Linked DNA regions of Cellulophaga sp. L1A9. The protein of the gene in region 1 binds, or shares a complex with, the protein of each later gene. Links are inferred from orthologs where the notes say so. Each region holds a gene or a part of one and is shown on either strand. Other genes may lie near its edges. The genes, in order: secA and secY.

Region 1 (11,176 bases):
TAATTAGGCTTTTAAACCATCGTTTAAATACCATTAATTACGGTAACGGAATTTGGACTTAAAAACAGTTATCGGACAAAAATCTGCTTACATCTAGATAATATCCATTCACCGATAGATAAATGGTATTGGGCGAGAATCGACGAAATACACTTTAGCTTGGGAGTATCTTTACAGTGTAATACGCAAGTCATGAAAACTATCTTAACTATTTTATTTGTTCTTTTTATCGGTCTATTTGCTCAAGCACAAGATGCTAAAGTAGAAGTGAAGGTTGCTGCACAAACAGAAAGTGTTGTTTTAGTTGCTTCAACAATAGAAGCTACTTTAAATAGTAATGAAACTAAAGTTGCTCGTTTATATATGGATAGAAATTACAAAGTAAAAAAAGCATTGTCTTTTTATACAAAAGCAAACAAAACTAAATTAGCGTAATTCTAGTTTTGTTATTCTTACTGACTTTTTTTACAACCTACCTTACCTCATTTACCAGCTTCTTTTATATTCCCTTTAACTTCAAATTATTTCTGTGCTCTACTTTATTTTGAAGTGACGCTCCACTAGAATTAACCCTTGTTCGATTATTAAGCGGTTACTAGAGCCATATTGTATTCAAATACATAGAAATTGCTCGTTAAACTAAGCTTATTTCCCAGTTTATGGCGATAATTAGGCTTTTAAGCTATCGTTTAAATACCAATAATTACGGTAACGGAATTTGGACTTAAAAACCGTCATCGGACAAAAATCTGCTTACATCTAGATAATATCCATTCACCGATAGATAAACGGTATCGAGCGAGAATCGACGAAATACACTTTAGCTTGGGAGTATCTTTACAGTGTAATACGCAAGTCATGAAAACTATCTTAACTATTTTATTTGTTCTTTTTATCGGTCTATTTGCTCAAGCACAAGATGCTAAAGTAGAAGTGAAGGTTGCTGCACAAACAGAAAGTGTTGTTTTAGTTGCTTCAACAATAGAAGCTACTTTAAATAGTACTGAAACTAAAGTTGCTCGTTTATACATGGATAGAAATTACAAAGTAAAAAAAGCATTGTCTTTTTACACAAAAGCAAACAAAACTAAATTAGCGTAATTATGGAAGTATCCTTAATAGTCGTCATCGTATTTACTCTTTTTAACATTATTAGAATGAATATACAGACTTCATCAAAAATGAAGCAAATGCTTCTTGGAAAGAAAAAATAGCATCAGCCATTACGCATAAAATAGCTTCAAAATTTTATTTTAATTGATAGTATCCAGATTCCTTCAAAGGAATCTTTTTTGGTTTAAGGAATGTCGGTATTGGTTGCTCAAAAATTAATCTAATTTGCATTATCAAGCACTTCTAGTTCATTATTAATCTAGCTATTGTACTATGCTTGATGTTATAAGGTAAAGACTCTTATTTGAGGTTCTCGCTAAAAGGCTTTACTGAAAAACTATTTCGGGTGTTTTTTAAATTTGATCAAGGTAATAGGGTAGGGTGGAAATACCGATAAAGTACCCATTAACACGATGACCTATTTTTAAGTGAATTACCGTTATCGGACAAAAAGTTCTTTACATCTAGATAATTTACATTCACCGATAGATAAATGGTGTTGGGCGAAAATCGACGAAATACACATTAGTTAGGAAGTATCTTTACAGTGTAATACCCAAGTCATGAAAGCAATTTTAACTATTTTATTTGTTCTTTTTATCGGTTTATTCGCTCAAGCTCAAGAAGCGAAAGTAGCTACAGCAACAGAAAATGTTGTTTTGGTTGCTCCAACGGTTGAAACTACTTTAAATAGTAATGAAACAAAAATTGCTCGCTTATACATGGATAGAAACTATAAAGTGAAAAAGGAATTATCTTTTTATACAAAAGCAAACAAAACTAAATTAGCGTAATTATGAGTATATCTACAATAGTACTAGTATTTTCTTTATCTATCGTTGTTGCTTTAGTGGTAGCTACAAAAAATACGGGCAAAAAGTTGAAGCCGATAAAGGTAAGAGTGAATAAACGCTAAGCGAGGAGTTGCTTATCCGATTGGTTGGAAGTTTTGACCAATTTCTTTAAATGTAATAATATAATTAGTTCCTTTTTTAGAACCATCTTTTAGTATAGAACCTTGCAGTTGTCTTGTAAGGTTGTAGATAAGTTTTAATCCTAGGGATGTTGTTGTTTGTGGTGTTATACTTTCTTCATATCCATCACCATTATCACCAATATTTAAAACATAATCCTGGTCTTTTTGGCCTTTTTTAAGCGCGATGCTTATTTCGCCTTCTCCATTGTCTTTGATACCGTATTTTAATGAATTTGTAATGGCTTCATTGATAAGTAGTCCTAATGGGATGGCAGTATCTATTCCAAGATTAATGTCAATAATATCAATAGCTACCTTTATTCTATTATCAGTTCCTTTTATAGAACGTACTAAGTAATCACTTAATTCTTCTACATATGACTTGTATTCAATTTTTGATAAGTCTTCACGCATGTATAGCATTTCATGAACCATAGCCATAGAGTTTACTCTGTTCTGACTACTCTTAATCATTTTTTTCATTTCCTCATCTTTCATGTTTCTCGCTTGTAAACTTAAAAGACTAGATACGGTTTGAAGATTATTCTTTACGCGATGGTGTACTTCTTTAATGAGTGTTTCTTTTTCACGTACTTTTTGCTCGACCTCCATTTTAGATTTGTACAGGTTATAATGGGTTTTGACCAATATTTTACCAAATACACCACCAAGTATATATAAGGAGAAAAGAACACTTATGAAATTAAAAAGGTCCTGGGAAGATTCCGGGACCACATTTCTAACATAGGGAAGATCTATAATGGACTGAAAATAAATTAAGGTAACAATAATGAATGCGCAATAGAGGTAAACTTCACCGTACCGTTTTGTAGTGACATAGCCGGCAAAAACAACTAATCCTAAAACGAAAATAAAGGCACTGTTAATACCTCCACTAAACAGTGTAATTACAATACAGCAAATTAAAGCTAAAAGTGATGTAATATTATACATCAATGATAAATTTTTAAAAGACTTGTACGCAAAGGTGTTCGCTAAATTCAATATTGAAAATAAAAAAAACACGTACGGAATTACTTCTGTAATTTTTAGGAAGTAAATACACATGAAACCAAACACTAAGGATAGTGTGGAGGAGATGTAATTTACTCTTAGAATTAGGTTTGTTTTGGTTTTAAGGCGTTGCTGGTGAGCCATTTATTTAGTTTTACTGCTAATAATTTTCCTTAACAGGTGGAATTTCCAAGCATTAAGATAAGTATTTTCTGTATAATACCATCAAAATACAAAGAATCTTATGTAAATCTAAATATGTATTTTGGATAAAAGCAAAAACGACAGCCTGTATAGACTGTCGTTTTTTAAATAAATTTTGGAAAAAACTAGTGTTCTGTAATCACCCATTCTCCTTTAGAGAGAAGAGGTTCGGCTTGTTTAAACTTCACCGTTTTACTTTCGCCAGACATCACATTTTTAATTGTTACACGATCATTACGTCCAATTTTAGGAGCTTCTCGTGTTATTGTTTCTGTTATTGAAGGTCTGCTTCCTTGATTTTGACCTACAGCACGGTTTTGTGCAGCAAGTTCATCACTATTTAAGACTTCTTCTTTACTAATATTTAAATTTTCTTTGGGTTCGCTAATTGTTTTAGCTTCTTGAATGTTTGTATCATTACCGTTAGGGATTTCTCCTTTATACAAGAATGCTACAACTTCTTTGTTCACCTTTTCAATCATCCCTTTAAATAATTCAAAAGCTTCAAACTTATAAATTAACAATGGATCTTTTTGTTCATGAACCGCTAGTTGTACCGATTGCTTTAATTCATCCATTTTGCGTAAATGAACTTTCCATGCATCATCAACAATTGCTAAGGTGATATTTTTCTCAAAATCTGTAATCAATTGTTTTCCTTCACTTTCGTAAGCTTCTTTTAAATTGGTAACAATATTAAAAGTTTTTATTCCATCAGAGAAAGGAACTACTATGCGTTCAAATTTGTTTGCATCATCTTCAAACACATTTTTAATTACCCGATTAGCAACGGTAGCACTGCGCTCCATTTTATCTTGATAATGTTCATATGCATTTTTATATAATAATGAAGCTATTTCTTGAACACTTTTCTTAGCAAACTCTTCTTCGGTTAAAGGAGAAGTAATAGAGAAATATTTAATTAATTCGAATTCAAAATTCTTATAATCACTAGCGTTCTTATTTGTTTCAGAAATTACTTCACAAGTGTCGTAGATCATATTGGCAATATCAACCTTTAAACGCTCACCTTGTAATGCATGACGACGACGCTTGTAAACAACCTCCCGTTGTGCATTCATAACATCATCATATTCTAATAATCTTTTACGAACTCCAAAGTTATTCTCTTCAACTTTTTTCTGAGCACGTTCAATAGATTTGGTCATCATAGAATGCTGAATAACTTCACCATCTTCTAAGCCCATTCTATCCATCATTTTTGCTACTCTATCAGAACCAAATAAACGCATAAGGTTATCTTCTAGAGATACATAGAATTGTGAGCTTCCTGGATCTCCTTGACGTCCTGAACGACCTCTTAACTGACGGTCAACACGACGAGAATCATGGCGTTCGGTTCCTACAATTGCTAAACCACCTGCTTTTTTAACAGCATCTGATAATTTGATATCTGTACCACGACCAGCCATGTTTGTAGCAATAGTAACAATCCCAGCTTTACCAGCTTCTTCCACAATATCAGCTTCTTTTTTATGCATTTTAGCATTCAAGACATTGTGTGGAACTTTACGTATACTAAGCATACGAGAGAGAAGCTCAGAAATTTCAACAGATGTTGTACCTATTAAGACAGGTCTTCCAGCGGCAGAAAGTTTAGTAACTTCATCAATTATCGCATTGTACTTTTCACGTTTCGTTTTATAAATTAAATCGTTTTTGTCATCTCTAGCAATGGGTCTATTTGTAGGGATTTCCATAACATCTAGCTTATAGATTTCCCAGAATTCCCCTGCTTCAGTGATCGCTGTACCGGTCATACCGGCAAGCTTATTATACATTCTAAAGTAGTTCTGTAAGGTAACTGTTGCAAAAGTTTGTGTTGCGGCTTCAATTTTTACATTTTCTTTAGCTTCAATTGCTTGGTGTAATCCGTCTGAATATCTACGTCCGTCCATAATACGACCCGTTTGTTCATCGACAATCATTACCTTATTTTCCATAACAACATATTCCACATCTTTTTCAAAAAGGGTATATGCTTTTAATAATTGATTTAAGGTATGTATACGTTCACTTTTTATACCAAATTCTTTAAAAAGGTCTTCTTTGAGTTCAGCTTCTTTTTCTACATCAAGATTCTGATTTTCAATTTTTACAATCTCACCACCAATATCTGGCATTAAGAAGAATGTAGGGTCTTGTTCTCCAGAAATATGTTCTACACCTTTTTCAGTAAGCTCTATTTGATTGTTTTTTTCATCGATAACAAACCAAAGTTCTTCATCTACTTTTGGCATTTCACGGTTATTATCTTGCATGTAATAATTCTCCGTTTTTTGAAGTAGTTGTTTTACACCTTCTTCACTCAAGAATTTAATTAATGCTTTATTTTTTGGCAATCCGCGATGTACTCTTAATAATTGAAAACCACCTTCTTTTGTATCGCCAGAAGTAATTAATTTTTTAGCTTCCGCTAAAACCCCTGTTAAGTAATGTTTTTGTAACGTTACAATATCATTTACTTTTGGTTTTAACTGATCAAATTCTTGAATATCTCCTTTTGGTACAGGACCCGAAATAATCAAAGGGGTACGTGCATCATCCACCAAAACAGAATCGACCTCATCAACAATAGCGAAATTATGAGGACGTTGTACCAAATCACTTGGCGTGTGCGCCATATTATCTCTCAAATAATCAAAACCGAATTCATTATTTGTACCATAAGTAATATCTGCATTATAGGCTGCACGTCTACCATCAGAATTGGGTTGATGGTTATCAATACATTCTATAGTAATACCATGAAATTGAAATATTGGAGCCATCCACGCGCTATCACGTTTGGCTAAGTAATCATTTACCGTTACTAAGTGAACTCCATTACCTGTTAGTGCATTTAAATATAGCGGTAAGGTTGCTACTAAAGTTTTACCTTCACCTGTGTGCATTTCGGCAATTTTACCTTCATGTAATGCTATACCACCAATAAGTTGTACATCATAATGAACCATGTCCCAGGTTACTTCTTTTCCTGCGGCATTCCAAGAATTAAGCCAAATAGCTTTATCACCTTCTAAAGAAACATATTCTTTAGTTCCAGAAAGTTGTCTGTCGTATTCAGAGGCTGTTACTTCTATTGTTGTGTTATTTGCAAAACGTTTTGATGTTTCTTTTACAACAGCAAATGCTTCTGGTAATATAGATTTTAGTGTTTTTTCAGAAATTTCGTAAACCTCTTTTTTGAGTCCGTCTATCTCTGCGTAGATATCTTCATTTTTGTCAATATCTTTTGAGTTTTTTACTTCCGCTTCAAGTGCTTGTATCTTATCATTAATGACTTGTGTGTCATTTTTAATTTGAGCTTTGAACGCAAGTGTTTTATTTCGAATTTCATCATTGCTTAAAGTAGCAAGCTCTTCTTCGAAAGAATGAATCTTATCTATGATAGGTTGTAGCTCTTTGACATCTTTCTTAGCCTTATCGCCTACAAAAACTTTTAAAACAGAATTTAAAAAACTCATACGGTAAATTATTTTTTTTAATCTATGCTATAACCATACCAAAGGTATTTTACCGGAATAACATGACAGAATGAACTAAAATAAACAGCAAAATCAGAAAAGCTGTCAATGAAGTTCAAAATTAAGTAAAAAAAAAGCCTCATATGAGACTTTTTTAATGTTATTGCGTTAATATTTTAATATTCGTCCTCGTTCCAGAGGTAATCTTCTTCCGTTGGGTAGTCTGGCCAAATTTCTTCGATAGATTCGTAAATTTCACCGCCTTCTTCTTCCATAGACTGTAGATTTTCTACAACCTCAAGTGGAGCTCCGGTTCTAATTGCGTAATCGATCAATTCGTCTTTGGTAGCTGGCCAAGGTGCATCGCTTAAGTAAGATGCTAATTCTAAAGTCCAATACATGTTAGTGGTATTATTTTAATTTTTTTGCAAAACTAAATTTTAAAATGATATATCCAAGTTTTTTCGTAGTTATTAATAAATTATTTTTTTCATAATAAGTTATTCTACTGATATACAGTAATTTGTGATTATTTTTTTTCTGGAATCCATTTTATTTCTTCAACGTTTAAATGTGCAGATAAACCGCGACCTAACATAAAGAGATAATCTGACAATCTATTGAGGTAACGTAAAACATTTGCTTCAATGGGTTCATTTTCATTTAAGTGGGATGAAATGCGCTCGGCTCTTCTACATACCGTTCTGGCAATATGACAGTATGACACCGTTGTATGGCCTCCAGGTAAAATAAAATGTGTCATAGGTGGTAAGTTAGCCTCTATTGCATCCATTTCTTGTTCTAGAAGTAAAATATCATTAGCGCTAATTTTATCAATATTTAAGCGTTCTTTTCCGTTTTTTAGCACAGCTTTTTCAGGGGCTGTGGCTAAAATTGCACCGGCAATAAATAATTTATGTTGAATTATAGTAAGGATATCTTTAGAATGCGAATCTATTTCTTGATCTCTAATCAATCCAATCCAAGAATTTAATTCATCAACAGTTCCATAGCTTTCAATTCTAATATGATGTTTTGCTACGCGAGTGCCTCCGAAAAGTGCTGTTGTGCCTTTATCTCCTGTTTTTGTATAAATCTTCATTGCCTCTTTTTTTAGTATGCGTACTTCTTTTAAACCTTTAGCGTTTATCACGATCCATAAATCTACGGCCTTTTCGTTCTTTTGTTCTTTTTTTGTTTTTAAGAAGATTCATTACAAAAATTACAGCCAAGACGGCAAATGAGATGTAGATGATGTATTTCATTTTTTAATAGAATTTAAACTAAAATTAAAGGTTTATATCCGAATCTTAAAATGTTCCTTTGCTTGTTCTCTTCTGAAAAATAACATACCGCAGTAAAATGTGTCGATACTTACGGTTACTTTTTTTAAAGCGATAAGCTTGTTCCAGTGATTGTAATTCTTATGAATGGCGTTAACAAAAATGATTGTATCGTTTTTTAAACCATCCACTTTTTTTAAGAATTCTAAGTTTTTTTCAGAAAGATGATCTAAATAAATAAAATCACGGGAACTCTCATCACTACTTATTTCAGGAAATTTTTGTTGCATTAATTCCTCTAAAGCGTTGTTCCTATCCTTAAAGCAGACTGTAGTGCTATTGAAATAATCCAATAGTTTTAAAACTGTATTTAAGGATTTATCCCGAGTATATTTTTTCTTTTTATACAAACACTTCGTTACCAGAGCATAAACAAAAGGGGAGTGAACCCCATGCTGATTGGTGGAGGATAATATAAAAGATAGGTGCCTAAAAAAATGCATTATTGGTTATTCTATAAGCGCAGAAAGTTCAAACCAACGTTCTGTTTTGGCTTCAATTGCTTCTCCTATTTCCTTTAGTTCAATAGATAGTTTGTCTATCTGTTCTCCACTCAATGAAGCGTCTGTAAATTTATGTTGCGTTGCTTCTTTTTTACTTTCAAGTTTTTTAATCTCTTTTTCAAGATTAGTGTACTCTTTTTGTTCGTTGAAAGTTAATTTCTTTTTGTCCTCTTTTTTCTTAGAATTTGTATCTGCATTTGTGATCGTATTTTCTTTTTTAGCAGCTCTGCTTTCCAAAACGGCACTATCTTCATAAGATCTAAAATCTGAGTAGTTGCCTGGGAAATCTTCCACAACAGCATCGCCTCTAAAAACAAAAAGGTGATCTACAATTTTATCCATAAAATAACGGTCGTGAGATACAACAAGTAAACAGCCAGGGAAATCCATTAAGAAACTCTCAAGAACATTCAGCGTTACAATATCTAAATCGTTGGTAGGTTCATCAAGAATTAAAAAGTTTGGATTTTGAATAAGGATAGTACATAAGTACAAACGTTTCCGTTCACCACCACTTAATTTACTAACAAAATCATATTGTTTTTTACGATCGAATAAAAAGCGTTCCAGTAACTGTTGTGCAGATATTTGCCTGCCTTTCATTAATGGAATATAATCTCCAAATTCACGAATGACATCAATAACTTTTTGGCCTTCTTTTATGTTGATTCCTTTTTGTGTATAGTATCCAAATTTTATAGTTTCTCCCACCACAACTTTTCCGCTGTCTGGTTCGTCCCTACCGCTAATAATGTTCAAGAAGGTAGATTTTCCAGTTCCATTTTTACCAATGATACCAAGGCGTTCTCCTCGAAGAAAATTATATTCAAATTTATCGAGTATAGGTTTTCCGGGGTATGATTTTGAAATTTTATGGAGCTCGAGAATTTTACTTCCCATACGTGCCATATTAATCTCCAATTCTACCTCATTCTCATTTCTACGTTTGCTAGCTTTATCTTTTATTTCGTAAAAATCATCTATTCTGGATTTAGATTTTGTGGTTCTAGCCTTTGGCTGTCTGCGCATCCAATCCAATTCTTTTTTGAATAACAGTTTAGATTTATGTTGCTCTGTAGCTTCTTGTTCTATTCTGTTTTCTTTCTTTTCTAGGTAGTAGGAGTAGTTCCCTTTATACGGGTACATAATGCCTTCATCTAATTCTATGATTTCGTTACATACACGTTCTAGAAAGTAACGATCATGCGTTACCATAAAAAGTGTCATGTTTTCTTTAGCAAAATACTCCTCTAACCATTCAATCATTTCTAAATCTAAATGGTTGGTAGGTTCATCAAGCACCAATAAATCTGGCTTGTTAATCAGGGCATTCGCTAAAGCTAAACGCTTTTTTTGCCCCCCAGAAAGTATTTCTACTTTAAGGTGAATATCGTTTAAATTAAGTTTTGATAAAATTTGTTTGTATTGCGTTTCAAAATCCCAAGCTTGAAAACGTTCCATTCCCTCAAAAGCCGTTTGATACGCGTCTGCTTCTTCAGGATTTTCTAATGCATGTTCATAGGCTCTAATTACTTTCAATACTTCATTATCAGATGCGAAGATGGTTTCTTCGATGGTCAAATTTGGATCTAAATTAGGTTCTTGATCTAAAAAAGATACTCGAATTCCTTTTCGGTAATTAACCTGTCCAGAATCTGGAGTGTCTAATCCTGATAATATATTTAAGATGGATGTTTTTCCACTCCCATTTTTAGCGATTAGTGCTATTTTTTGGTCTTTGTTTATTCCGAAAGATATATCAGAAAATAAAACGTGTTCGCCATAGGCTTTTGCAATATTTTCTACTGATAATAGATTCATGTAATTTTCGTATTAGAACTGGCAAAGTTAGTGAACTCTAGCAGACCTTAGCGAATAAATTAAAAAGGAATATCTAACAACCAATGCAATTATAATGGGAAGGATTAAAATGCTGAATATTTGCACCTTAAGAACCCAAAGGAGCATTGCGGCACAGATGCAAACTAGTACTATAATTAAATAGGTATTCATCCATTTTGGAGCAATGCCCTTTTTTAATATGATAAAGGCTACAATACTATTTAATGGGAAGGTCCATAAAAAATTAAAGTTCTTTGCCGTAGCGTGATGGTCTGTTCCAAACCAAAGAAAAACGATTAAAAGTCCGGCTAATCCAGTGATCAGAAATAAAGTAAAGTCTAAATATCTAGATCGTTTTTTAGATTTATAGTCTTTTAATGTGATGAAGCATACGAGTATGCATAATATAGAAAGCCAAAATAAAGGGGATAAAAAGAAGTTATTTTCTTTTTTTACAGGCGTTTCTTTTAGTAATGTTCGGTCTTTAGCGACTAATTTTTTCCCATCTAATGTTGTATACGCTAGCTGTTCGTATACATATATTGGGAGGAATAAATGTTCCCAAGGTGTTGCTTCTCTATCTATTACGGAGCCTAATGCTAAATCTATTCCAAAATTAGACCACGAATTTACTTCTAAGTTTTGATGTATTAATTCTCTGAAGGTATACTGGTTTTCTAAATGCTTGTAATC
Region 2 (10,183 bases), 2.2 Mb from region 1 along the record:
AGCTTTAATTAACTATGCTGATGGGGAAAAAAGATATATAATAGCACAAAATGGATTGCAAGTCGGTCAGGAGATTACTTCTGGCGCAGACGCTACTCCTGAAATTGGTAATGCACTTCCTTTAAGTGTTATTCCTTTAGGTACTATTATTTCTTGTATAGAACTACGTCCAGGGCAAGGAGCTGTAATGGCAAGAAGTGCTGGTACATTTGCTCAATTAATGGCAAGAGATGGTAAGTTTGCTACGGTAAAACTTCCATCTGGTGAAACTAGATTAATTTTAGTTTTATGTTTGGCTACAATTGGGGCGGTATCTAATTCTGATCATCAATTACTTGTGTCTGGTAAAGCAGGTAGAAGTAGATGGTTAGGTAGAAGACCAAGAACAAGACCGGTTGCGATGAACCCTGTTGATCACCCAATGGGTGGTGGTGAAGGTAGAGCTTCAGGTGGTCACCCAAGATCTAAGAACGGTATACCTGCTAAAGGTTATAGAACACGTTCTAAGACTAAGGCTACAAATAGATATATATTAGAACGTAGAAAGAAATAAAAAGTAGAAAGAAATGGCACGTTCATTAAAAAAAGGACCTTACGTTCACTTTAGTTTAGAAAAGAAAGTTCATCAGAATATAGATTCTGGTAAAAAGACTGTGGTTAAGACTTGGTCAAGAGCTTCAATGATAACACCAGATTTTGTTGGTCAAACTATCGCTGTTCATAATGGTAGACAATTTGTTCCTGTATATGTTACAGAGAATATGGTTGGTCATAAATTAGGAGAATTTTCACCAACTAGATCTTTTAGAGGTCACGGAGGTTCGAAAAATAAAGGAAAAAAGTAAGCTATGGGAGTTCGTAAAAAACAAATGGCCGAAAGAATAAAGGCGGAGAAAAAGCAAATTGCTTTTGCGAAATTGAATAATTGTCCAACTTCACCAAGAAAGATGCGTTTAGTAGCTGATTTGGTAAGAGGGGTTCAAGTGGAGAAGGCACTTGCAATTTTAAAATTCAATTCTAAAGAAGCTTCTCGTAAATTGGAGAAATTACTTTTATCAGCTATTGCAAACTGGCAGGCTAAAAATGAGGATGCTAGTGTAGAAGATGCTGATCTCTTTATTAAAGAAATTAGAGTTGATGGTGGCGCTATGTTGAAAAGACTTAGGCCGGCACCTCAAGGTAGAGCACACAGAATTAGAAAACGTTCCAATCACGTAACACTAGTGTTGGATTCTAACAATAATGTACAAAGCTAGATATGGGACAGAAAACAAATCCAATCGGAATTCGTTTAGGCATCATTAGAGGATGGGAGTCTAACTGGTATGGTGGAAATGATTACGGTGATAAATTAGCCGAAGATAATAAAATCAGAAAATATGTTCATGCTCGTTTAGCGAAAGCTAGTGTATCAAGAGTTATTATTGAGCGTACTTTGAAACTTATTACTATTACCATTACAACTGCAAGACCTGGTATTATTATCGGTAAAGGTGGTCAGGAAGTAGATAAGTTGAAAGAGGAGCTTAAGAAAATTACTGATAAAGAGGTTCAGATCAATATTTTTGAAATTAAGAGACCTGAGTTAGATGCAAATCTTGTAGCTGCTAGTGTTGCGCGTCAAATAGAAAATAGAATTTCTTTTAGAAGAGCAATTAAAATGGCAATAGCTGCAGCGATGCGTATGAACTCTGAGGGAATTAAAATTCAAATTTCTGGACGTTTAAATGGAGCGGAAATGGCTCGTTCTGAAACTTATAAAGATGGAAGAATACCATTATCTACTTTTAGAGCAGATATCGACTATGCTTTACATGAAGCGCATACTACTTATGGAAGATTAGGTATTAAAGTGTGGATTATGAAGGGTGAGGTTTATGGTAAAAGAGATTTATCTCCTTTAGTTGGTATGGAAAAAAGCCAAGGTGCAAAAGGTGGTAAGCAAGATGGTAACAAGAAACCACGTCGTAGAAAGTAATTTTTAAAGAAGTAGAAAAATGTTACAACCTAAAAGAACCAAGTTTCGTAAGACACAAAAGGGTAGAATGAAAGGGATCTCAGGAAGAGGTCATCAGCTTTCAAATGGTATGTTCGGTATAAAATCTTTAGATACAAGTTTTATTACATCAAGACAGATAGAAGCGGCACGTATTGCTGCTACTAGATTCATGAAGAGAGAGGGTCAAATGTGGATTAAAATATTTCCAGATAAGCCAATAACCAAAAAACCTCTAGAGGTTCGTATGGGTAAAGGTAAAGGTGCTCCTGAATATTTTGTTGCCGTGGTTTTGCCAGGTAGGATTATGTTCGAAATTGCTGGTGTGTCTCAGGAGGTTGCAAAAGAGGCTTTACGTCTTGCAGCACAAAAATTACCTGTTAAAACAAAGTTTATTGTTGCTAGAGATTATTCAGCTTAATTTTTAATTGTAAGGAATTATGAAACAATCAGAAGTAAAGGAATTATCTGTTGAGGAGTTAGGCTCTAAATTAATAGAGGCTAAAAAGCAACATTCAGACCTGAAAATAGCGCATAGCGTTACTCCGTTGGAAAACCCGCTTCAAATAAGAAGAGCGAGAAGAACAGTGGCTAGAATAGCGACAGAATTAACTAAAAGGGATAACCAATAACTGGTTCTGCTTTATGGAAAAAAGAAACTTAAGAAAAGAGAGAGTAGGAGTTGTTACTAGCAACAAAATGGAGAAATCAATTGTGATTTCAGAAGTTAAGCGAGTAAAACATCCTATGTACGGAAAGTTCGTATTAAGAACTAAAAAATATGTTGCACACGATGAAGCAAATGATTGCAATATTGGTGATACAGTAAGGATAATGGAAACACGTCCTTTAAGTAAAACTAAATGTTGGAGATTGGTTGAAATCATTGAAAGAGCTAAATAATTATGTTACAGCAAGAATCAAGATTAAAGGTAGCTGACAATACTGGGGCAAAAGAAGTTTTGACCATTAGAGTGTTAGGTGGTACGAAGAGAAGATACGCTTCTGTAGGAGATAAAATAGTTGTAGCTGTTAAAGAAGCTACACCTAATGGTACTATTAAAAAAGGTGCTGTATCAACTGCAGTTGTAGTTAGAACTAAAAAGGAAGTAAGAAGACAAGATGGTTCTTACATTCGTTTTGATGATAATGCTTGTGTTCTTCTGAATCCAACTGGTGAAATGAGAGGTACACGTGTTTTTGGACCTGTAGCGAGAGAACTTCGTGATAAGCAATTCATGAAAATTGTATCATTAGCTCCAGAGGTGCTATAACATTTAGAATCAGATGAAAAAGCTAAAAATAAAAGTAGGAGATATCGTTAGAATCGTAGCTGGAGACCATAAAGGTGTTGAAGGTAAGATCATGAAGATTGATTTTGATAAAAACAAGGCAATTGTTGAAGGTGCTAATTTAGTATCTAAACATGAAAAGCCAAGTGCAAAAAATCCTCAAGGTGGTATCGTAAAGAAAGAGGCACTTTTACACATTTCTAATTTAGCATTGATAGATGCTAAATCTGGTAGCACTACGAGAGTAGGTTACGATGTTAGAGATGGGAAAAAAGTTAGAGTCTCTAAAAAATCTAATGAAGTAATATAGTTATGGCTTACGTTACAAGGTTAAAAACAGAATACAATGAGCGCATTATTGGCGCTCTTAAAGAAGAGTTTGGGTATAAGAACGTTATGCAAGTTCCTAAGCTAGAGAAGATAGTTGTTAGTAGAGGTGTTGGTGCAGCTGTAGCAGATAAGAAGTTAATTGACCATGCGGTTGAAGAATTAACTACGATTACTGGTCAGAGATCTGTAGCAACAATATCTAAGAAGGATGTTGCTTCTTTTAAGCTTAGAAAAGGTATGCCGATTGGATGTAAAGTTACCTTAAGAGGTGAAAGAATGTTCGAATTTCTTGATCGTTTAGTTACAAGTGCACTTCCTAGAGTTAGAGATTTCCAAGGTATTAAGGCTACTGGCTTTGATGGTCGTGGCAATTATAACTTGGGTGTTACGGAGCAAATTATTTTTCCTGAGATAAATATTGATAAAATCAATAGAATCAACGGAATGGATATTACCTTTGTAACTTCTGCACAAACAGATAAAGAGGCGAAATCATTACTAACTCAATTGGGACTTCCTTTTAAAAAGAATTAAGATGGCTAAAGAATCGATGAAAGCCCGTGAGGTTAAAAGAGAAAAAACTGTAGCAAAGTATGCTGAAAAGAGAAAGGCTTTAAAAGCAGCTGGTGACTATGAAGGCTTACAGAAACTACCTAGAAATGCTAATCCAGTACGTTTACATAATAGATGTAAGCTAACGGGTAGACCTAGAGGGTACATGAGAACATTTGGTGTTTCACGTGTAACTTTCAGAGAAATGGCAAACGAAGGGTTAATACCAGGAGTTAAAAAAGCTAGCTGGTAGTCAATACAAATATTAACTGGTATCAGGTTTAGTGTTAATACTAAAAACCAATACTGCAAATTAGTACATATGGTAACAGATCCAATTTCGGATTATTTAACAAGAATTAGAAATGCAAGTAGCGCTGGGCACAGAGTTGTCGAGATTCCTGCTTCTAATCTTAAAAAAGAAATGACTAAAATATTATTCGAACAAGGATATATTTTAAGTTATAAGTTTGAGCCAAATAAGGTTCAAGGCACGGTTAAAATAGCTTTGAAGTATGATAAGCTAACTAAAGAACCTGTGATAAAAAAAATTATGCGTATAAGTAAACCAGGATTACGTAAGTATGCTGGTTCTACTGATTTACCAAGAGTACTTAACGGATTGGGTATTGCAATCGTATCAACTTCTCACGGGGTAATGACGAGTAAGCAAGCTAAGCTAGAAAAAGTTGGTGGTGAAGTATTATGTTACGTTTATTAATACTATAAAGATTTAAGAAATGTCTAGAATAGGTAATAATCCAGTTGCGATACCTCAGGGAGTAACCGTTGAGATAAAAGATAATTTAATTACTGTAAAAGGTAAGTTGGGTGAGTTAACTCAAGAATATAGCGCTGTTGAAATAAAAGTTGAAGATGATCAAGTTTTTGTAACTAGATCTTCTGATGTAAAAGAGCATAAAGCTAAGCACGGTCTTTACAGATCGTTGATTAACAATATGGTTGATGGTGTATCTAAAGGGTGGACTAAAGAATTGGAACTTGTAGGTGTAGGTTATAGAGCAAGTAACCAAGGTCAGAGATTAGATTTGGCTTTAGGTTTTTCTCATAATATAGTTTTGGATTTAGCTCCTGAAGTTAAAATTGAAACGATATCTGAAAAAGGTAAAAATCCAATTATTAAGTTAACATCGTTCGATAAACAATTAGTAGGTCAAGTGGCTGCTAAAATTAGATCCTTCCGTAGGCCAGAGCCGTACAAAGGAAAAGGTGTGAAGTTTGTTGGAGAACAATTAAGAAGAAAAGCTGGTAAGTCAGCATAATAAGTAGAATTATGGGATTATCAAAGACTGAAAGAAGACAGCGGATTAAAAGAAGAATACGTAAAGTTTCTTTTGGAACTGCTGCAAGACCGAGATTATCGGTTTTTAGAAGTAACAAGGAAATTTATGTACAGGTTATAGATGATAACAGTGGAGTAACTTTAGTTGCCGCATCTTCAAAAGATAAGGAGATTGCTGATGTTAAAGGAACGAAGACTGAGATTGCTAACTTAGTAGGTAAAACTATTGCAGAGAAAGCAATTAAAGCTGGTGTTGAGACAGTAGCTTTTGATAGAGGTGGTTGTTTATATCACGGTAGAGTAAAATCATTAGCTGAAGGAGCTAGAGAAGCAGGACTTAAATTCTAAATATATATGTACCAGAAATACAAAAACGTAGAAGTTGTAAAACCAGGAGGTCTTGATTTAAAAGATCGTTTAGTTGGTGTACAAAGAGTTACTAAAGTAACAAAAGGTGGTAGAGCATTTGGTTTTTCTGCTATTGTTGTTGTTGGTGACGAGAATGGCGTAGTTGGTCAAGGTTTAGGTAAGTCTAAAGAAGTTGCTACAGCTATTTCTAAAGCAATTGATGACGCTAAGAAAAATTTGATTAGAATTCCTTTGAATAAAGGAACGATACCTCACGAGCAAAAAGGTAAGTTTGGTGGAGCTAGAGTTTATATTCAGCCTGCATCTCACGGTACTGGAGTAATTGCTGGTGGTGCTGTTAGATCGGTATTAGAGGCAGTTGGGGTTCATGATGTATTGTCAAAATCTCAAGGATCTTCTAATCCACATAATGTTGTTAAGGCTACCTTTGATGCTTTATTGCAGATTAGAGATGCTAAGACAGTTGCTTCACAAAGAGGAATTTCTCTTGAAAAAGTTTTTAAGGGATAAATTAAGGTATTATGGCAAAAGTTAAAGTAAAGCAGGTTAAGAGTGGTATTAAAAAACCTCTTAGACAGAAAAAGACTCTTGAGGCACTTGGTTTAAGAAAATTAGGTCAAGTTGTAGAACATGAGAATACTCCTAGTATTATGGGTATGATAGCTAAAGTTAACCACTTAGTTTCAATTGAGGAAGCTTAAAAAAATATAAAGATGAATTTAAATAGTTTAAAACCAGCTGAAGGCTCAATTCACCGTGCAGGTAAGATTGTAGGACGTGGACAGGGTACTGGAAAAGGTGGTACTGCCACTAGAGGTCATAAGGGTGCTAAATCTAGATCTGGATATTCTAAAAAGATTGGTTTTGAAGGTGGGCAAATGCCCCTTCAAAGACGTGTTCCTAAATTTGGTTTTACAAATATTAATAGAAAGGAATACGCTGGTATTAATTTAGATAAATTACAATTACTTGTAGATAATGGAATCGTTAAAGATGCTGTTAATTTAGAAGTATTAGTTCAAACTAGATTAGCCAGAAAATCTGACTTAGTAAAAATATTAGGTGGAGGTGAGTTAAAAACTTCTCTTAAAATATCAGCACATAAATTTACTGCTACTGCTAAAGCTGCTATTGAAGCTGCTGGTGGCGAAGCAATAAGTTTATAAGAAATACACTATGAAGAAATTTTTCGAGACATTATCTAATATTTGGAAGATTGAAGAGTTAAAGGGGAGAATTCTTGTTACTCTTGGTTTGTTGTTAGTTTATAGATTTGGGGCGCAAATTGCGCTTCCAGGGATAGATACTACACAACTAGGAGCTTTGACTTCTGGTACTGAAAACGGAATCTTTGGAATATTAAATGCTTTTACAGGGGGTGCTTTTGCAAAAGCCTCTGTTTTTGCGTTGGGTATTATGCCTTATATTTCTGCTTCTATTGTAGTGCAATTAATGGGTATCGCTATTCCTTATTTGCAAAAGCTTCAAAAAGAAGGTGAAAGTGGGAGAAAAACAATCAACCAGATTACAAGATGGTTAACTATTGGTATTTGTATCTTACAGGCTCCTACTTATTTATTAGGTTTAAGTCAGTTTGGTGTTCCGGATAGTGCTTTCGTTCTTGGTAAAGGTTTAGACTTCATGATTCCTGCAGTTATTATTTTGGTAACTGGTACCGTGTTTGCAATGTGGTTAGGAGAGAAAATTACTGATAGAGGTATCGGTAACGGTATTTCTTTATTGATTATGGTTGGTATTATTGCTACATTACCTCAAGCCTTTGCGCAAGAAGCTATTTCTAGGTGGGAAGGAACTGGAGGTCCAATGTTAGTTTTAATTGAAGTTATTATTTGGTTTGTGGTTATTTTACTAAGTGTTTTATTGGTAATGGCGACGCGACAAATACCAGTGCAATATGCTCGTAGATCTGCTTCTGGTGGCTATGAGAAAGATGCAATGGGAACTAGACAATACATTCCTTTAAAGTTGAATGCATCAGGTGTTATGCCAATTATCTTTGCACAGGCAATTATGTTTGCGCCGGGACTTATTGGAAAAACATTTAATGAAACAGCATGGGGTCAATGGATGGAAGTTCAATTTCAAGATATCTTCGGATTGGCATATAACTTATTATTTGCATTCTTGATTATTGTATTTACATATTTCTATACTGCAATTACCGTTCCTACGAATAAAATGGCTGATGACTTAAAAAGAAGTGGCGGTTTTATCCCTGGAATTAGGCCTGGAGCAGAAACTGGTGATTTTTTAGATAAGATTATGTCTTTAATTACGTTACCAGGATCTATTTTCTTAGCTTTGCTGGCTGTATTGCCTGCGTTAGTTGTTAAGTTGATGGATGTTCAACCAGGTTGGGCAATGTTTTATGGAGGTACATCACTTTTAATTATGGTGGGTGTGGCAATAGATACAGTACAACAAGTTAATTCGTATTTATTAAATCGTCATTATGACGGTCTAATGAAGACAGGTAAAAATAGAAAGGTAGCATAAGTTATGGCTAAGCAATCAGCAATAGAGCAAGACGGTAGCATCATAGAAGCATTGTCAAATGCAATGTTTCGTGTAGAGTTAGAAAATGGTCATGTTGTAACTGCCCATATCTCAGGAAAAATGCGTATGCATTATATAAAATTACTTCCAGGTGATAAGGTAAAATTAGAAATGAGCCCTTATGATTTGAGTAAAGCAAGAATTACATATAGATATTAAGATAATAGGATGAAAGTTAGAGCATCATTAAAGAAGAGAAGTGCCGACTGCAAAATTGTTCGCAGAAAAGGTAGATTGTACGTAATAAACAAAAAGAATCCTAGATTTAAACAAAGACAAGGGTAGTTATGGCAAGAATTGCAGGTGTTGATATACCAAAACAGAAAAGAGGGGTAATTGCTCTTACTTATATCTTCGGAGTAGGTAATAGCAGAGCTAAAGAAATTTTAGCGAATGCCCAAGTAAGTGAAGATACAAAGGTGTCTGATTGGAATGATGATGAAATTAGTCGCATTCGTGAGTCAGTTTCAGCTTTCACTATTGAAGGAGAACTTCGTTCTGAAACTCAATTAAACATTAAACGTTTAATGGATATTGGTTGTTATAGAGGAATTCGTCATAGATCTGGTCTTCCATTAAGAGGACAAAGAACTAAGAACAACTCTAGAACAAGAAAAGGGAAGAGAAAAACTGTTGCGAACAAGAAAAAAGCAACTAAATAATAATTAGACAGTCATTAGTATTTGGACGTTAGAAGAATCTGTTTGAAATCGAAAGGTTTAGGATTCCAATAACTCAGAACTAACACTAGAAACTTAAAAATATGGCAAAGTCAAATACAAAAGTTGCAAAGAAACGTAAGGTTATTGTAGAATCTGTTGGTGAAGCTCACGTAACAGCATCTTTCAATAACATTATTATTTCTTTGACAAACAAAAAAGGAGACGTTATTTCTTGGTCTTCTGCAGGTAAAATGGGATTTAGAGGTTCTAAAAAGAACACACCTTATGCTGCGCAGATAGCATCTGAAGATTGTGCTAAAGTAGCACATGAAGCGGGATTAAGAAAAGTAAAAGTTTACGTTAAAGGACCAGGAAATGGTAGAGAATCTGCAATCAGATCTTTACATAATGCAGGTATTGAAGTAACAGAGATTATCGATGTTACACCAATTCCTCATAATGGTTGTAGACCTCCTAAAAGAAGAAGAGTATAATTTTAATTACTAATAGTCCTTTTAAAATAGGATATTTCACAGAAAGTATTGATACGATTATCGAAGGATAAGCCTTAATTCATAATCATACTTTCAAACAATAAGAAGATGGCAAGATATATAGGACCAAAAACAAAAATTGCACGTAAATTTGGCGAGGCAATATTCGGAGATGATAAATCTTTTGAAAAAAGAAATTTCCCTCCAGGACAACACGGTAACGCTAGACGTCGTGGTAAGAAATCTGAATATGCTGTTCAGTTAATGGAAAAGCAGAAGGCTAAATATACTTACGGTATTTTAGAAAAACAATTTAGAAACATTTTCGCTACTGCAAAGAGAAAAGAAGGTGTTACTGGTGAAATTTTACTTCAATTATGTGAATGTCGTTTAGATAACGTTGTTTTCAGAATGGGAGTTTCAAAACTCTAGAAGTGGAGCAAGACAATTGGTTTCTCAAGACATATCACTGTAAATGGAGAGTTGGTAAATATTCCTTCATACTCATTAAAAGCAGGTGATGTAGTTGGTGTTAGAGAGAAATCTAAATCAATTTCAACAATACAAGATTCGTTAGCTTCTAGTAGCAGCGTATACGAATGGATGAC

The links.
Region 2: the proteins of secA (region 1) and secY are in contact, whole or in part, in a crystal structure (PDB 3DIN), measured with the Thermotoga maritima proteins. The link is inferred for Cellulophaga sp. L1A9 from one-to-one orthologs. Residues at the interface, in WP_004082002.1 of Thermotoga maritima: Glu261, Ala262, Arg263, Lys300, Ala301, Arg302, Thr303, Ile304, Ile305, Leu323, Tyr324, Asp325, Pro326, Val329, Ser330, Tyr333, Ile336, Lys340, Phe345, Val349, Glu363, Phe364, Tyr374, Ser375, Gly376, Gly377, Glu393, Ile395, Thr482, Ser483; in WP_004081795.1 of Thermotoga maritima: Glu108, Gly109, Glu110, Glu111, Ala236, Glu237, Arg238, Arg239, Ile240, Thr241, Ile242, Gln243, Tyr244, Ala245, Arg246, Arg247, Val248, Thr249, Gly250, Arg251, Arg252, Val253, Tyr254, Gly256, Ala257, Ser258, Thr259, Tyr260, Leu261, Pro262.

Annotation. Positions count from the first base shown.
Region 1 is NZ_CP047027.1:3,118,768-3,129,943, forward strand. The notes cover bases 3,233-7,117. They hold secA (preprotein translocase subunit SecA), read right to left. Parts: upstream 6,796-7,117; coding sequence 3,433-6,795; downstream 3,233-3,432. Other genes in these bases: GQR94_RS13655 (DUF2795 domain-containing protein), read right to left, coding at 6,972-7,117. Also shown: GQR94_RS13630 (hypothetical protein), read left to right, coding at 193-435; GQR94_RS13635 (hypothetical protein), read left to right, coding at 859-1,101; GQR94_RS13640 (hypothetical protein), read left to right, coding at 1,677-1,907; GQR94_RS13645 (sensor histidine kinase), read right to left, coding at 2,042-3,043; more of GQR94_RS13655, read right to left, coding at 7,118-7,196; GQR94_RS13660 (cob(I)yrinic acid a,c-diamide adenosyltransferase), read right to left, coding at 7,325-7,897; GQR94_RS22835 (hypothetical protein), read right to left, coding at 7,935-8,060; GQR94_RS13665 (hypothetical protein), read right to left, coding at 8,093-8,431; GQR94_RS13670 (ABC-F family ATP-binding cassette domain-containing protein), read right to left, coding at 8,588-10,462; GQR94_RS13675 (DUF4105 domain-containing protein), read right to left, coding at 10,490-11,176. UniProt on the Escherichia coli protein: Required for protein export, interacts with the SecYEG preprotein conducting channel.
Region 2 is NZ_CP047027.1:877,914-888,096, reverse strand. Bases 6,297-9,188 are described here. They hold secY (preprotein translocase subunit SecY), read left to right. Parts: upstream 6,297-7,018; coding sequence 7,019-8,359; downstream 8,360-9,188. Other genes in these bases: rpsK (30S ribosomal protein S11), read left to right, coding at 9,183-9,188; rpsM (30S ribosomal protein S13), read left to right, coding at 8,707-9,081; ykgO (type B 50S ribosomal protein L36), read left to right, coding at 8,588-8,704; infA (translation initiation factor IF-1), read left to right, coding at 8,363-8,578; rplO (50S ribosomal protein L15), read left to right, coding at 6,556-7,008. Outside these bases: rplB (50S ribosomal protein L2), read left to right, coding at 1-553; rpsS (30S ribosomal protein S19), read left to right, coding at 567-845; rplV (50S ribosomal protein L22), read left to right, coding at 849-1,256; rpsC (30S ribosomal protein S3), read left to right, coding at 1,259-1,978; rplP (50S ribosomal protein L16), read left to right, coding at 1,998-2,417; rpmC (50S ribosomal protein L29), read left to right, coding at 2,437-2,628; rpsQ (30S ribosomal protein S17), read left to right, coding at 2,642-2,899; rplN (50S ribosomal protein L14), read left to right, coding at 2,902-3,270; rplX (50S ribosomal protein L24), read left to right, coding at 3,284-3,598; rplE (50S ribosomal protein L5), read left to right, coding at 3,601-4,152; rpsN (30S ribosomal protein S14), read left to right, coding at 4,154-4,423; rpsH (30S ribosomal protein S8), read left to right, coding at 4,493-4,891; rplF (50S ribosomal protein L6), read left to right, coding at 4,911-5,453; rplR (50S ribosomal protein L18), read left to right, coding at 5,465-5,821; more of rpsE, read left to right, coding at 5,828-6,296; more of rpsK, read left to right, coding at 9,189-9,575. UniProt on the Escherichia coli protein: The central subunit of the protein translocation channel SecYEG. Consists of two halves formed by TMs 1-5 and 6-10.